One region of the Streptomyces sp. NPDC048825 genome, then DNA from elsewhere that is predicted to be linked to it. Evidence: riboswitches for the same ligand, from Rfam matches in the RefSeq annotation. Region 1 holds a riboswitch; the other holds the start of a gene.

Region 1 (7,833 bases):
TGCGGGCGCGGTCCACTGGGCCCGCACGCTGATGTCCGACGTGGAACTCGTCGACGAGCGGCACGCGATCGAGGCCACGCCCGAGGTCAAGGCCAAGGTCATGGAGGACTTCCGGCAGGGTGCCAAGGACTCCGGGCTCGGCCGCCGCAAGCTGATCCGCAACACGATGCTCGGCGCGCTGACCCTGTTCCCGCTGTCCGCCATCGTCCTGCTGCGCGACCTCGGTCCGCTGCCGGAGGACAAGCTGCGGCACACGCTGTGGGCCAAGGGCAAGCTGCTCGTCAACATGAACACGAACGAGCCGCTGCGTCCCTCCGACGTCGCGGTCGGTTCACTGACCTTCGCCAAGCCCGAGGGCCTGGAGGAGCACGACCACGATTTCCAGACCGAGATCGCCAAGGCGGCCCTGATGATCGTCCGGCTGCAGCCGGACGACATCAAGGACAAGCGCGAGCTCGAGTGGTCCCACGAGGGCATCGTGGCGTACTCGAAGATCTGCACCCACGTCGGCTGCCCGATCTCCCTGTACGAGCAGCAGACGCACCACGTCCTCTGCCCCTGTCACCAGTCCACCTTCGACCTCTCCGACGGTGCCCGAGTGATCTTCGGCCCCGCTGGTCACGCCCTTCCGCAGCTGCGGATCGCCGTGAACGACGAGGGCTACCTCGAGGCGCTCGGCGACTTCGAAGAGCCCGTCGGTCCTGCTTTCTGGGAGCGCGGATGAGCACTTCAAATGACGAGCGCCGCAAGGCACCCGCGGGCGAGCGGGTCGCCGACTGGGCTGATGGCCGCCTCGGCATCTACGGCCTGGCCAAGGCCAACATGCGCAAGATCTTCCCGGACCACTGGTCCTTCATGCTGGGTGAGATCTGCCTCTACAGCTTCATCATCATCATCCTCACGGGTGTGTATCTGACGCTGTTCTTCCACCCGTCGATGAACGAGATCGAGTACCACGGCAGTTATGTGCCGATGCAGGGCCAGCTGATGTCGGAGGCGTACGCCTCCACGCTGGACATCAGCTTCGACGTCCGCGGCGGTCTGCTGATCCGGCAGATCCACCACTGGGCGGCGATCGTCTTCCTGGCCGGCATGTTCGTGCACATGATGCGCGTCTTCTTCACCGGCGCCTTCCGCAAGCCGCGTGAGATCAACTGGATGTTCGGCTTCCTGCTGTTCGTACTGGGCATGTTCACCGGTTTCACCGGCTACTCGCTCCCGGACGACCTGCTCTCCGGCACCGGTGTCCGCTTCACGCAGGGCGCGATCCTGGCCACGCCGATCGTGGGCACGTACATCTCGATGTTCCTGTTCGGCGGGGAGTTCCCGGGCGGCGACTTCGTCGCGCGGTTCTACTCGATCCACATCCTGCTGTTGCCCGGCATCATGCTCGGGCTCGTGGTCGGCCACCTGATCCTGGTCTTCTACCACAAGCACACGCAGTTCGCGGGCGCCGGCCGCTCCGACAAGAACGTCGTCGGCATGCCGCTGCTGCCGGTCTACATGGCCAAGGCCGGAGGCTTCTTCTTCCTGGTCTTCGGGTTCATCTCCGCCCTCGCCGCGGTCGCGACCATCAACCCGATCTGGGTGCTGGGGCCGTATCGCGCGGACCAGGTGTCCACGGGCGCCCAGCCCGACTGGTACATGGGCTTCGCCGAGGGACTGATCCGCGCCATGCCCGGCTGGGAGATCAATTTCGCCGGCCATACGCTCGTCCTGGGCGTGTTCATCCCGCTGGTGATCTTCGGTCTCTTCCTCGGGATCATCGCGCTCTATCCGTTCATCGAGTCCTGGGTCACCGGGGACAAACGCGAGCACCACATCCTGGACCGGCCGCGCAACGCGCCGACCCGGACGGCCTTCGGTGTCGCGTGGATCACCGCGTACATGGTCATGCTGATCGGTGGTGGCAACGACATCGTCGCCACGCACTTCCATCTGTCGATCAACGCGGTCACCTGGTTCGTCCGCATCGGGTTCTTCGCCGGGCCGGTCATCGCGTTCATCGTCACCAAGCGGATCTGTCTCGGCCTCCAGCGCCGCGACAAGGACAAGGTGCTGCACGGCCGCGAGTCGGGCATCATCAAGCGCCTGCCGCACGGTGAGTTCATCGAGGTCCACGAGCCCCTCAGCCAGGAGCAGCTGCATGTGCTCACCGCGCACGAGCAGTACAAGCCGGCCGAGATCGGCCCGACGGTCGACGAGAACGGCGTCGAGCGCAAGGTGAAGGCTCCGCAGAAGCTGCGGTCCAAGCTGAGCAACGCGTACTACGGCGAGGACAGCCAGATTCCCAAGCCGACCGCCGACGAGTACCGGGAGATCACGAGCGGCCACGGCCACCACTGATCTCCGGTCGTTCGCCACGGTAAGAGCCCCGTCCATTGCCTGGACGGGGCTCTTTGCCGTCCCCGGGGCTGGATAGGGTGGGTGCCAACCTTTCGGGACGTACGACGACCAGGAGCGGCTGATGAACGCTGTGACCCCCGCTGGAGGCGACACCGCGGCGGGCCGTTCCTGGCCCGCGCTGCTGAACGGACTGCTGGACGGGCGTGATCTGAGCGCGGACGACACTGCCTGGGCGATGGACCTGATCATGCGCGGCGAGGCGACCGACGCCCAGATCGCCGGGTTCGCGGTGGCGCTGCGGGCCAAGGGGGAGACCGTCGGCGAGATCACCGGGTGCGTCCGGGCGATGTACGAGCACGCGAACGTGATCCAGGTGCCGGGGGAGACCGTCGACATCGTCGGTACCGGTGGGGACGGGGCCCGTACGGTCAACATCTCCACCATGTCCGCGATCGTCATCGCCGGGACCGGCGCGAAGGTCGTCAAGCACGGCAACCGAGCGGCGTCGTCGGCCTCCGGGGCCTCGGACGTACTGGAGAAGCTGGGCGTCAATCTGGAGCTGACGCCGAAGCGGGTCGCGGAGGTGGCCGAGGAAGCCGGGATCACTTTTTGTTTCGCCGCGAAGTTCCATCCGGCGATGCGGCACGTGGGCGCCGCGCGGGGGCAGCTGGGTATCCGGACGATCTTCAACTTCCTCGGGCCGCTGACGAATCCCGCCCGGGTGAAGGCGCAGGCCGTCGGAGTCGCCGACGCGCGGATGGCACCCATCATGGCCGGCGTGTTCGCCGAGCGTGGCAACTCGTCCCTGGTCTTCCGCGGCGACGACGGTCTCGACGAGCTGACGACCACGTCCACGTCGCGCGTCTGGGTGGTACAGGACGGAAAGGTCCACGAGGAGACGTTCGATCCGCGGGATGTGGGCATCGAGTTGGTGCCGGTGGAGGCGTTGCGAGGTGCTGACGCTTCGTACAACGCCGACGTGGCGCTGCGCTTGCTGAACGGGGAGACCGGGCCTGTGCGGGACGCTGTGCTGCTGAACTCGGCGGCGGCGCTGGTGGCGCTGACGCCGGGTTCCGGTCCGCTCGCGGACCAGCTTCGGGAGGGGATGGCCAAGGCGGGGGAGGCCATTGACTCCGGGGCGGCGAAGACGACGTTGGATCGGTGGGTGGCGGTCAGCAACGGGTAGCGCGCCTGGAGGGGTGGTGCGTTGGGGTTCGCGGGCGGCTGCGGGTTGAGTGTGGCTGGTCGCGCCCCGCGGCGGAGCCGCTGATGTCACAGCCCCGCGCCCCTGGGTTCGTTGGGGGTCGGGGCCGTGGGCCGGTGCGTCAGCCCGTCGCAGGGTGGGCATACGGCCCTTCGGCTTCCACAGGGTGCGGGTTTCCTGAGACAGAACCTACGCGACGGGCATACGACGCACCGGCCCACGTCCCCTCCCGCCGGTGGGCAAGTGCGGGCACGTCGGGGGCTGGTGAGCATGATGGCTGACGGCTCCGGGCGCGCCCCTTTTAGGGGCGCGGGGAACTGCGCGACCAGCCCCGAGGCACCCGCAGCCGCGACACAACTGTCACCCCCACCCCCTGGCGGGGGCCCGGGGCGCAGCCCCAGGGATGGGACGGGTAGGGGCGGCGGGGGCGAGAAACCCCGGTCCGGGCCCCCGGTCCGGGATCCGGACCCGAGTTGCGGGCGGACGATCAGACTGCGTATGTTCGTTGGCAGGTCATGAGTGACAGCCAAAAGGCCCCGGCCGGCTGTCCGGCAACCCTCCGTCCGTGGCGGGGTGCCCCGGGTGAAGACCAGGTCGTGGGCAGCAAGGCCTGCGACAAGCGCGGACCCCTCGCACAGACCAGGGGTCCTGGTCTTGAGGGAGTGTCATGTCTGTCTCCACCGCTGTCGCCGAGCAGTCCGTCGCCGAGCCGTTGCCCGTTCTGGGACGGGACGTCACCGTCCCGCTCGTCACCGGCGGCGAGGTCACGTACGCCGCACTCGACTACGCCGCCAGCGCCCCGGCCCTCCAGCGGGTCTGGGACGACGTGGCCGCGTACGCGCCGTACTACGGGAGCGTGCACCGCGGGGCCGGGTACCTGTCCCAGCTGTCCACCGACCTGTTCGAGAACGCCCGGAAGACCGTCGCCGAGTTCCTCGACTGCCGGGACGAGGACCAGGTCGTGTTCACCCGGTCCACCACCGACTCGCTGAACCTGCTCGCCGCCGCCCTCCCCGCCGACTGCCAGGTCTACGTCTTCGAGACCGAGCACCACGCCTCGCTGCTGCCATGGCGGGAGGCCCGCGTCACGTACCTCGACGCGCCCCGCACGCCCGCCCAGGCCGTCGCCACCCTGGAGCGCGCCCTCGCCGAACGCGACCCCGCAGGGCCGGCCCTCGTCTGCGTCACCGGTGCCTCGAACGTCACCGGCGAGCTGTGGCCCGTACGCGAACTGGCCGCCGCCGCGCATGCGCACGGTGCGCGGATCGTGCTCGACGCCGCGCAGTTGGCGCCCCATCACCCCGTCTCCGTACGGGAGTCGGACGTCGACTGGGTCGCCTTCTCGGGGCACAAGCTGTACGCGCCGTTCGGGGCGGGCGTGCTCGCCGGGCGTTCCGACTGGCTGCGCACGGCCGAGCCGTACCTCGCGGGTGGCGGTGCGAGCCGGAAGGTGTCGCGGCGCAGCGACGGGGGCGTGGACGTCGAGTGGCACGACAGCGCCGCGCGGCACGAGGCCGGGTCGCCCAACGTCATCGGCGCCTACGCCGTCGCCTCCGCCTGCAAGGCTCTCACCGAGGCGGGGTTCGACGCGCTTGTGGCCCGGGAGCAGTACCTGATCGACACTGTCCGGGCCGGGCTCGCCGAGGTTCCGGAGGTCCGCGTCCTGTCCCTCTTCGGGGACGACGCGGCCCGCGTCGGCGTCATCTCCTTCGTCGTCGAGGGGTGGAACAGCTCCCACTTCGCCGCCGCGCTCTCCGCCGAGTACGGCATCGGCGTGCGCGACGGGCTCTTCTGCGCCCACCCCCTCCTCCGTACCCTCCTCGGCAGCGATCCGCAGAGCCAGGGCGAGTGCGGCGCCCCCGAGGCCGCGCCCGGCGAGAAGTCCCTCAACGCCATTCGGGTCAGCTTTGGGGCGGGCACGCCCGACGAGCACGTGGAGCGGTTCGTCCGCGCCGTGAAGGAGCTCGTGAGCGAGGGCGCGCGCTGGAACTACCGCACGGTGGACGGGCGTTGCGTCCCGGCGGTGTGACCCCGCAGCGGGTGTCCCGCGCGTCCGTCCGGCCACTGCCCTGACGCGTATCCGGCGTATACGCTCCTTTTGGACGGCCGTTCGGATCGCACGACCGGACAGGGGGAGCACAGGGTGCTGCAGGTGTTGCGCGAGACGGATCCACGGCGGATCGGGCCGTACGAGGTCCTTGGCAGACTCGGTGCGGGTGGCATGGGCGAGGTCTATCTCGCCGAGTCGCCCGCCGGTCCGCGGCTGGCCGTGAAGGTGGTGCGCGGCGAGCACGCCGAGGACCGCATCTTCCGCGCCCGGTTCCGCCATGAGGTGCGGGCCGCGCAGACCGTCGGCGGGGCAGGGACGTACACCGCCCGGGTCGTCGACGCCGACACCGAGGGCGAACGGCCCTGGATGGCAACGGAGTTCGTCGACGGGCCGAACCTGCGCGACGCCGTCCTCGACCACGGTCCGCTGCCCGAGGAGGCGGTGCGGGTGCTGGCGGCGGCCCTTGGCGAGGCGCTCGTGGCGATCCATGCGCAGGGCATGGTCCACCGGGACCTCAAGCCGTCCAACATCCTTTTGGCGGCGGACGGTCCGCGGGTCATCGACTTCGGGATCGTACGAGCGCTGGAGGCGACCGCGCTGACCCGGACCGGAGTCGTCGTCGGCTCGGTCGGGTACGTCTCGCCCGAGCAGATCCGCACCGGTGGGCAAGTGGGGCCGCCGAGCGACGTGTTCTCGCTGGGCGCGGTCCTCGCGCACGCGTCGGCGGGGCGTGAGCCCTTCGGCGAGGGCAAGGACGCGGTGATCCTGATGCGCATCCTGAACCGGGACATCGACCTGTCCGGGGTGCCGGAGGGGATCCGGACGCTGATCGAGGCCTGTCTCTCAGAGACCCCGGAGGACCGGCCGACTCCGGCCGAGGTGGTCGCGGCCACGGGGTACACGGCACAGTCCCTGCGCGAGAGGTTACGGCCGGGCTGGTTCACCGCCGCCGGCCCGGTCGGGGGAGACGAGCGGTGGCTTCCGGAGAGGGGATCGGGTGAGGGTGAGAGCCGGGTCGAGTACGTGGCTCCCCTGACGGTCCAGGACGTTCCGGTCGCCGCGCCGGCGGCGCCGTCACGGCGACGCCTGCTGCAGGGGCTCGCGGCCGGAGGGCTGGTCGCCGCCGGGGCCGGCACCGGCGGATGGCTGTTGCTGCAGGACCGGGATGCCGGGGGCGACGCCGTGCGGGGCAAGAGCACCGCCAGCGCCTCGCCGTCGAAGCGGTCTGTGGCCACGCCGCAGCCCGCGCTCATTGCTTGGGCCTTCGGCAGCATCGAGACCCACAGAGACGGCGGCCCCGCCGTCGCGTTGTCGCCCGACGGCGACCTGGTGTACTTCGGAGGTATGGACGGCAGACTGCGCGCGGTCTCTCCGGACGGTGAGGGCCAATGGGAGACGAGGCTGGGAGAACCGCCCCTGTGGGCAGGGTTGGTGGGATCGTCCGTCGTCACGACCGACGGTGCCTACTGTCTGCATAACGACGGCCCTGTGAAGCTGTGCGCGGTGGACCCGAAAGGGGATGTGCGCTGGCAGCGTGGGCTCGACGAGGCGAGGTTCGTGAGGTTCCCTGTGAAGGTCGGCGATCTGGTGCTCGTGACCACTGACTTGACCGAGGACAAGGGCATGGTGCGCGCGTTCCGGCCCGACGGAAGTGTGGCCTGGAACGCACGGACGCAGGATCCGATCGTCACCACGCCCATGGTGGCGGACGGCGTGGTCTATGTGAGCACCTACAAGTCGCTGATCGCCGTGGACGGCCAGGACGGGAGAACGCTGTGGACGTCCGACGTGGGCACCCAGGCCGGACGTCCCGCACTCGTCGGCAGCACCCTCGTGTTGGGATCCGAGGGCTCGGATTCCGTGCTGGGACTGAGCGTGACGCGCGGCAAGGCGCTGTGGAATGCCAGTAACGACGACGTCGTCGGGGACACGTTGCGCGAGAGCGTGTACATCCCCTTCGGGGACCTGGCCGTCACCACGACCCCGGATCTGCTCGTGGCTGTCGACCCCGCCGACGGATCCACGGTATGGACGGTGCGGGGCAAGCGTCACGCGGAGTACTCGCATTACTACAGCGACCCGACCGTCCACGAGGACCACGTCTACGCCCTACTCGGCCAGACGCTGTACGTCGTGAACCGCAAGGGCGAGCAGAGGTGGGCGCTGACCTTCTCCGACCCGTCGGTCCCGGCCTTCCAGCCGGTGGTCAGTGCCCACCCCGAGCGCGGGATGC
Region 2 (7,833 bases), on a different contig from region 1:
GCTGGCGCCCGCGACGGACGGCCTGCCTGCCTCGTGGTTCCTTGCCCCACTTGGCCTGCGGGCCTCACCGACCCGGTCCTCGTTGTCACTCTCACCTTCAGAGTGCTAACGCCAATGATTAGCACTCGGGGTGGTCGAGTGCAAGCGGCTACCACAGTGCGGGCGGGGTGCCGACAGGCATGCCGAAGGGCCCGTACCCCTTGAGGTACGAGCCCTTCGGAAGAAGAACGTGTCGCTGCAGATCAGTCGGCGCGTGCTTCAGCCGGTCGCCAGTCGGACCATGTCCGCCTGCGGCCCCTTCTGGCCCTGCGAGATCTCAAAATCGACCCGCTGACCTTCCTCCAGGGTGCGGTAGCCGTCCATCTGAATCGCGCTGTAGTGGACGAATACATCCGCACCACCGTCGACCGCGATGAAGCCGTACCCCTTCTCCGCGTTGAACCACTTGACGGTGCCCTGAGCCATGCCTAACTCCCCTATTACTGGCCCTTGCACAGATCCACACTTCGCGGATCCGGGTCAGACCTCACCCCCCAACGGTTGGGGGTGTGCGCCGGAACGCGTCGACCGCGGCTGAATGTATCTGCCCAACTGCCGTCTGCAACAGGTCAATCGGACGAGAAATCTGGGCATGGCCGATCCGGAATGTACGGAGAATTCACCCTAGAGGGGGGCAAGTCGGGCTCCACAAAAGGAGCAAAAGACGCAAAAGACCCGCACACTTTGGCTACTTCTCATCGGGTATCCGACAGGAATGCACATGCATTCGGCCCGGAGGAGCACCAAGTTCCCCAACTGTACCGCGCTCAACCATACAGAATTGCCCCCTCCGTTTAACTCACGGAGGGGGCAATTCGATGAACTCTGAGTGACCTGCATTACCGACGGTAACGATCAGCCTCCGGCACTGTACCGGATGGTCAGCCTCCGGCGACGGCCGGAATGATCGAGACGCCGGCCCCGTCGGGCGTCGCCGTCTCCAGCCCCTGCTCGAACCGCACATCGTCGTCGTTCACGTACACGTTGACGAACCGGCGCAGCTTGCCCTGATCGTCCAGGACACGCGCAGCGATACCTGTGTGGTTCTTCTCCAGGTCGGCGATGACCTCGGCGAGGGTCGCCCCTTCAGCGGCGACCTCGGCCTGACCGCCGGTGTAGGTGCGAAGGATGGTGGGGATGCGAACGTTGACGCTCATGGGGTTATGACCTCCGGTCAGGTATGGAGCGCCCCGCCAGGGGCGCGGGGCAGTGACGTTTGCGGCTCCGCCGCGATGGGGGTCCCCCGCTCGAGCGAAGTCGAGAGTGGGGGAGCGACCAGCCCCCACCGGCCTGCAGCTTGAATACAGCCCTTCCCGCGAAGCGCTACGCGAGGCCGGCCTCTCGGAACGAGTCGAGGCTGGGTCGGATCGTGGCGGTGAGCCCGGTCCCGGCCACCGCATCCAACGTCTTGAGACCGTCACCCGTGTTCAGGACGACAGTCGTGAGGCTCGGATCCAGCACACCGTTCTCGATCAGCTTGCGCGCAACCCCCACCGTCACACCACCGGCGGTCTCCGCGAAGATCCCCTCGGTCCGCGCCAGCAACTTGATCGCGTCCACGATCTGCTCATCGTTGACGTCCTCGACCGCGCCACCCGTACGCCGCGCGATGTCCAGCACGTACGGACCATCGGCGGGGTTACCGATCGCGAGGGACTTCGCGATCGTGTTCGGCTTCTGCGGCCGTACGACGTCATGGCCCGCCTTGTAGGCGACGGACACCGGCGAGCACCCCTCGGCCTGGGCGCCGAAGATCTTGTACGGCTTGTCCTCCACGAGCCCGAGCTTGATGAGCTCCTGCAGACCCTTGTCGATCTTCGTGAGCTGCGAGCCGGAGGCGATGGGCACCACCAGCTGGTCGGGGAGCTGCCAGCCGAGCTGCTCGCAGATCTCGTACGCGAGGGTCTTGGAGCCCTCGGCGTAGTACGGGCGCAGGTTGACGTTGACGAAGCCCCAGCCCTCGCCGGCCGGGTCGCCGATCAGCTCGGAGCAGAAGCGGTTCACGTCGTCGTAGTTGCCCTCGATGCCGACGAGCTCGCCGCCGTACACCGCGGCCATGACGACCTTGCCCTGCTCCAGGTCGTGCGGGATGAACACGCAGGAACGGAAGCCGGCGCGGGCGGCGGCGGCGCCGACGGCACCGGCGAGGTTGCCCGTCGAGGAGCAGGAGAGGGTCGTGAAGCCGAAGGCGCGGGCGGCCTCCAGGGCCTGGGCGACGACGCGGTCCTTGAAGGAGTGCGTCGGGTTGCCGGAGTCGTCCTTCACGAAGAGCTTGCCGGGCTCGACGCCCAGCTCGCGCGCGAGGTTGTCGGCCTTGACCAGCTCGGTCCAGCCGGGATTGATGTTCGGCTTGGTGGCCACGTCCGCGGGGACGGGCAGGAGAGGCGCGTACCGCCAGATGTTCGCGGGGCCCGCCTCGATGCGCTTACGGAGTTCCTCGGTGTCGTACGCCGAGAAGTCGTACGCGATCTCCAGCGGGCCGAAACACTCCTCGCAGGCGAAGACGGGGCCGAGCGGGACGCGGTGCCTGCATTCGCGGCAGGAGAGCGCGGCGGCGGGGCCGAGGTCTACGGAGGGGGTGTCCACGGAGTTCGTGGGGGCCGCCGAGTCGGCGGAGGTTTCAGTGTTCGTGGTGCTTGCAACTGTCTGCGCAACCATGTGAGGCGAGGCCCTTTCCTCATCTTCCTCACGACGCATCTCGCCGTGAGACGGATTTGGCACCTTCACTAGCCGGGAGCCTCGCGGAATCGATCATCTTCGATCGGTACGAGAACCGGCTGGAGGGTTGCCGGGGCTTCAACGGGCCGTATCCCTCTGCCCCTCTGGATGAGCGCTATTCGGTTGTGTGTATGTGGTTGTCGGCTCAACGACCCGCGACATGCGATGGTCATCAGCGTTGTTCAAGACTGTAACCGAAGGCCTGGATCGTGGTGAGACCAGTCCGAACCGCGAGATGACAGTCACACGAGCTGCTGCCCCAGCGGGCACTCGCGAACCCGGTCCAATGTCAAGGGAGAGCCGCACGTGCTGGAAGACGTCGAGCGCTGGCTGAACACGCGCTCCTGGTCCGTTGGCGACCGCCCGCTGAAGAAGCTCATCGCCGCGAAGCGCGCGGCCAACTCCACGGTGAGCGTCGTACTGCCCGCGCTCAACGAGGAGGAGACCGTCGGCGAGATCGTCGCCGTGATCCGCCGTGAGCTGATGACCAAGAAGGTCCCCCTCGTCGACGAGATCGTCGTGATCGACTCGGGCTCGACGGACCGTACCTCCGAGGTCGCCGCCGACGCGGGGGCCCGGGTCGTGCACCGGGACGAGATACTCCCTCGCATACCGGCCGTCCCCGGCAAGGGCGAGGTCCTGTGGCGCTCGCTGCTGGTCACGAGCGGGGACATCGTCGCCTTCGTCGACGCGGACCTGAAGGAGTTCTCCGCGGACTTCGTCTCGGGGATCGTCGGTCCGCTGCTCACCGATCCGGGCGTGGACCTCGTCAAGGCGATGTACGACCGCCCGCTGAACCTGCCGGGCGAGCCCACCTCCGGCAGGACCGCCGCAGGTCAGGGCGGCCGCGTCACGGAACTGATGGCCCGCCCGATCCTGAACATGCACTGGCCGCAACTGGCCGGCTTCGTGCAGCCGCTCGGCGGGGAGTACGCGGCCCGCCGCTCCCTCCTCGAACAGCTGCCCTTCCCCGTCGGATACGGCGTCGAGCTGGGCATGCTGGTCGACGCCCTGCACCTGGTGGGCCTGGACGCCCTCGCCCAGGTGGACGTAGGCGTCCGCAAGCACCGCCACCAGGACGGCCAGGCCCTGGGCCGCATGGCCGCCGCGATCTACCGCACGGCCCAGCTCCGCCTGGCCCGCGGGCATCTGGTCCGGCCGCGGATCACACAGTTCGAACGCGTGGAGACCGGCTTCGCGCCACATACGTACTCCGTGGACACAGAGGAACGCCCTCCGATGGCGGAGATCGAGGAGTACGCGGAACGAAAGGCGGCGTAGGCGAACGCGCCCCTGAAAGAGGGCCGCAGGCCCTTCTTTCAGGGGCGCGGGGAACTGCGCGACCAGCCACAACTCACCCGCAGCCGCCACACGACACCCCGTCCCGAGCTCTTAGGCACCCTGCGGAACCCAGCGGCGCGCTCCCGCTGAGGCGTACGTTTGAGCGAAGCCCCACTGGGCTAAGTTGAGCCCTATGGCATCAACGCAAGCCCAGATCCTCGTCGCCTCCAACAGAGGCCCGGTCTCGTACGCCCTGGACGAGACCGGGACGCTCAAAGCCAAGCGCGGCGGCGGCGGCCTGGTCTCCGGTCTCTCCGCGATCGGCCCGGAGGCCGGCGCGTTGTGGGTGTGCTCGGCCCTGGGCGACGGCGACCGCGAGGCCGTACGCCGCGGCGTCGGCGAAGAGGGCGTACGGATGCTGGACATCCCGGCCGACGTGCACGAGGACGCGTACAACGGCATCGCGAACTCGGTGCTGTGGTTCGTGAGCCACATGCTGTACCAGACGCCACTGGAGCCGGCCTTCGACGCGGAGTTCCGCAGGCAGTGGGCGTCCTTCGAGACGTACAACCGGGCCTTCGCGGAGGCCCTGGCCGAGGAGGCGGCACAGGGCGCGGCCGTGCTCGTGCAGGACTACCACCTGACGCTGGCCCCCCGCATGCTGCGCGAACTGCGCCCCGACCTGCGGATCGGGCACTTCTCTCACACACCGTGGGCTCCGCCGGAGTACTTCCGGCTGCTGCCCGACGACATCGCCGCGCAGTTGCTCGGCGGGATCCTGGGCGCCGACCGGGCCGCGTTCCTGACCCAGCGGTGGGCGGACGCGTTCACCGACTGCTGTCATGCCGTGCTGGGGCCCGGCATTCCGTCGGGTACGCGGATCGGTGTGCACGGGCTCGGTGCGGACGCGGACTTCCTGCGGAAGCGGTCGCATGAGGCCGACGTGGACGAGCGCATGGTTTCGCTGCGCGAGCAGATCGGCGAGGGCCGCAAGGCGATCGTGCGGGTGGACCGGACGGAGCTGTCGAAGAACATCGTTCGGGGGCTGCTGGCGTACCGGCAGTTGCTGGAGGACCAGCCGTCGTGGCGCGAGCGCGTCGTGCACGTGGCCCTCGCGTATCCCTCGCGGCAGGACCTGGCCGTGTACCGCGACTACATGACCGAGGTGCAACGGCTCGCGGACGAGATCAACTCCCAGTACGGGACGCCTGGCTGGACCCCGGTCGTGCTCCACCTGAAGGACGACTTCGCCCGCTCGCTCGCCGCGTACCGGCTGGCCGACGTGGCCCTCGTCAACCCGATCCGCGACGGGATGAACCTCGTCGCCAAGGAGGTGCCGGTCGTCTCCGACGCGGGGTGCGCGCTGGTGCTCTCGCGGGAGGCGGGGGCGTACGAGGAGCTGGGCGAGGACGCGATCGTGGTGAACCCGTACGACGTTTCGGGCACCGCCCGCGCCCTGCACGAAGCGTTGTCGATGCCGCTGGACGAGCGGGCGCAGCGCACCAAGCGGCTGGCCGCCGCGGCTACTGCGCTTCCACCGGCCCAGTGGTTCCTGGACCAGCTGGACGCGCTGCGCGCTGCGAGTTAGCTCCGCTGGTTTTGCGGGGTGCCCAGTAGCTCGGGGCTCGATGCCGTGTGGCGGGTGCGGGTTTGTTGTGGCTGGTCGCTCCCCCACTCTCGACTTCGCTCGAGCGGGGGGACCCCCATCGCGGCGGAGCCGCACATCGATACAGCCCCGCGCCCCTGGAAAAGCGGGCCTGCGGCCTGTTTTCAGGGGCGGGGCTGCTTCAGCTGCGTTGCCAGTGATGCCAGGAGGTGTACGACACCTGTCGGGCCGTCCACCACCAGGTCCGCGCGCTTCTGCAGTTCCGTCACCTCGGTGCTGCCGCTGCAGACCAGCAAGCCGGGTACGCCCTCGGAGCGCAGCTTCTCGACCGCGGCGAACGCCGGGAGATCCCCCAGGTCATCGCCCGCGTATGCCACCGCCCCAGCGCCGATCTCTCGTACGTACTCGCTGAGCGCTACGCCCTTGTCCATGCCCGGCGGGCGCAGCTCCAGGACCAGGCGGCCCGGTTCGACGACCAGGCCGTGGCGGGTGGCGAGGTCGGTGAGGGGTTCGCGCAGGGCGTCGAAGGCGGCCTGTGGGTCCGAGGCGCGGCGGGTGTGGACGGCGACGGCGCGGCCCTTCTCCTCGATCCAGGTGCCCTGCCAGGCGCCGGAACGGTCGAGGACGCCGGGCAGTTCGGCGCGGACGGCGGCGACGCCGGGGTGGGGCGGGGGCGCCGTGACGGTGCCGGTGACCGCGTCCCAGCGTTCGGCGCCGTAGTGGCCGAGGACGACCAGGTGTTCAAGGCCGGGTACGTCCGCGAAGCCGCCGTGGCGGACCGCGACATCGGCCGGGCGGCCGGTGACGACGGCGACGGAGGCGACCTTCGGGGCGAGGGCGGCGAGCGCCGGGACCGCGTCGGGGTGGGCGCGGGCCTGCTCGGGGTCGGGGACGATCGGGGCGAGGGTGCCGTCGAAGTCGAAGGCGAGTACGGCCCGTTCGGGTCGCGCGAGGATGGCGTCGAGGCCGTCACGTCCGGCCGGCGTCGCAGGAGTCGGCAATGGCGTCGGGGTCTTTGAGGGGTCCGCTTGGCTGCCCATACGGCGACCCTATCCGTCAGCGATCTGTCAGCGCTCGGCCCGGCGAGCGTCCCGTATTCGACGCAGCCGGTTCACGGTCACCGGGTCATGGGCCAGAGCACGCGGCGCATCAAGCAGGGCATTCAGCAGCTGGTAGTACCGAACCGGCCCCATCCCCAACTCCTCCCGTATGGCCCGCTCCTTGGCCCCGGGCGAAGCCCAGCCACGCCGCTCCAATGCGAGTACGTCACGCTCCAGCGGGGTGAGCTCTTCTGCCATGCCCGCACGGTACCCGTGCCCGGAGGGGGCCGCAGGCCCCGATGGAGGCCGGAGGCCTCCTAGGGGCGCGGGCTGTATCGATTTGCGGCTCCGCCGCGATGGGGGTCCCCCCGCTCGAGCGAAGTCGAGAGTGGGGGAGCGACCAGCCGCAACGCACCCGCAGCCACCACACGACATCGAACCCCGAGCTATTAGGCACCCTGCGCAACCAGCGGAACTACTCCGCGCCCTCGGCCGCCGAAGCCGACCGCTGCAGCGACCCGAGAACCGCAGCAGGCCGCGCATTCGGCCCCACCGCCTTGCCGATCTGCTGCTTGATATCGGCGCTGACCTGCGCCCAGGACGTCTTGGCTACGGGATACAGCTCGGCGTTCTCAAGCTCGGACAGGAACGGGTCGAGATCCTTGTCGTTCTTGTCCTCGGCCATCGCCTCTGAGGCGGAGGTGGTCACGGGCAGCAAGTCGTACTCGTGGGAGAACTCGAGCACGTTCTTCTCGCTGTAGACGAAGTCGAGGAACTCACCGATCTCCTCGCCGTTGCCGTTCTCCTTGAACGCCATCATCCAGTCGGCGACACCCATCGTGGCCTTGGCCCTGCCGTTGATGCCGGGCATCGGCACCATGCCGTAGTCCACGCCCTTCTTCTCGGCGGCCTGCATCAGCGAGGGGTGACCGTTCAGCATGCCGACCTCGCCGCGCGTGAACGCCTCGAAGGCGTCGGCGCGGTTGAGTTCGCCGGGCGGCGTCGGCCCGGTGAGGCCCTTGCCCACCAGGTCGTTCTTGAGCCAGTTGAAGGTGGAGATGTTCTCGTCGGAGTCGAGGCCGTACGAGCCCACGGTGCCGGTGTAGCCGTCGCCGCCGCTCAGCAGCCACATCATGGTCTCGGCCTGGG

What was found. Region 1 has a riboswitch for S-adenosylmethionine ahead of ACGFNK_RS11690 (aminotransferase class V-fold PLP-dependent enzyme). Riboswitches for the same ligand answer to the same signal wherever they lie in the genome.
Region 2: another riboswitch for S-adenosylmethionine. It lies ahead of thrC (threonine synthase); the one in region 1 lies ahead of ACGFNK_RS11690 (aminotransferase class V-fold PLP-dependent enzyme).

What each region holds. Positions count from the first base shown of each region.
Region 1 covers NZ_JBICUR010000004.1:61,274-69,106, forward strand. The annotation lists gene ACGFNK_RS11675 (Rieske 2Fe-2S domain-containing protein) at 1-724, shown strand, start outside; gene ACGFNK_RS11680 (cytochrome bc complex cytochrome b subunit) at 721-2,346, shown strand; gene trpD (anthranilate phosphoribosyltransferase) at 2,468-3,532, shown strand; SAM riboswitch class IV at 4,062-4,178, shown strand; gene ACGFNK_RS11690 (aminotransferase class V-fold PLP-dependent enzyme) at 4,218-5,579, shown strand; gene ACGFNK_RS11695 (PQQ-binding-like beta-propeller repeat protein) at 5,694-7,833, shown strand, end outside.
Region 2 covers NZ_JBICUR010000002.1:359,941-367,773, forward strand. The annotation lists gene ACGFNK_RS07000 (cold-shock protein) at 259-465, opposite strand; gene ACGFNK_RS07005 (MoaD/ThiS family protein) at 921-1,196, opposite strand; gene thrC (threonine synthase) at 1,363-2,697, opposite strand; SAM riboswitch class I at 2,714-2,872, opposite strand; gene ACGFNK_RS07015 (glucosyl-3-phosphoglycerate synthase) at 3,064-4,038, shown strand; gene ACGFNK_RS07020 (trehalose-6-phosphate synthase) at 4,232-5,626, shown strand; gene otsB (trehalose-phosphatase) at 5,809-6,684, opposite strand; gene ACGFNK_RS07030 (DUF3263 domain-containing protein) at 6,712-6,942, opposite strand; gene ACGFNK_RS07035 (ABC transporter substrate-binding protein) at 7,160-7,833, opposite strand, start outside.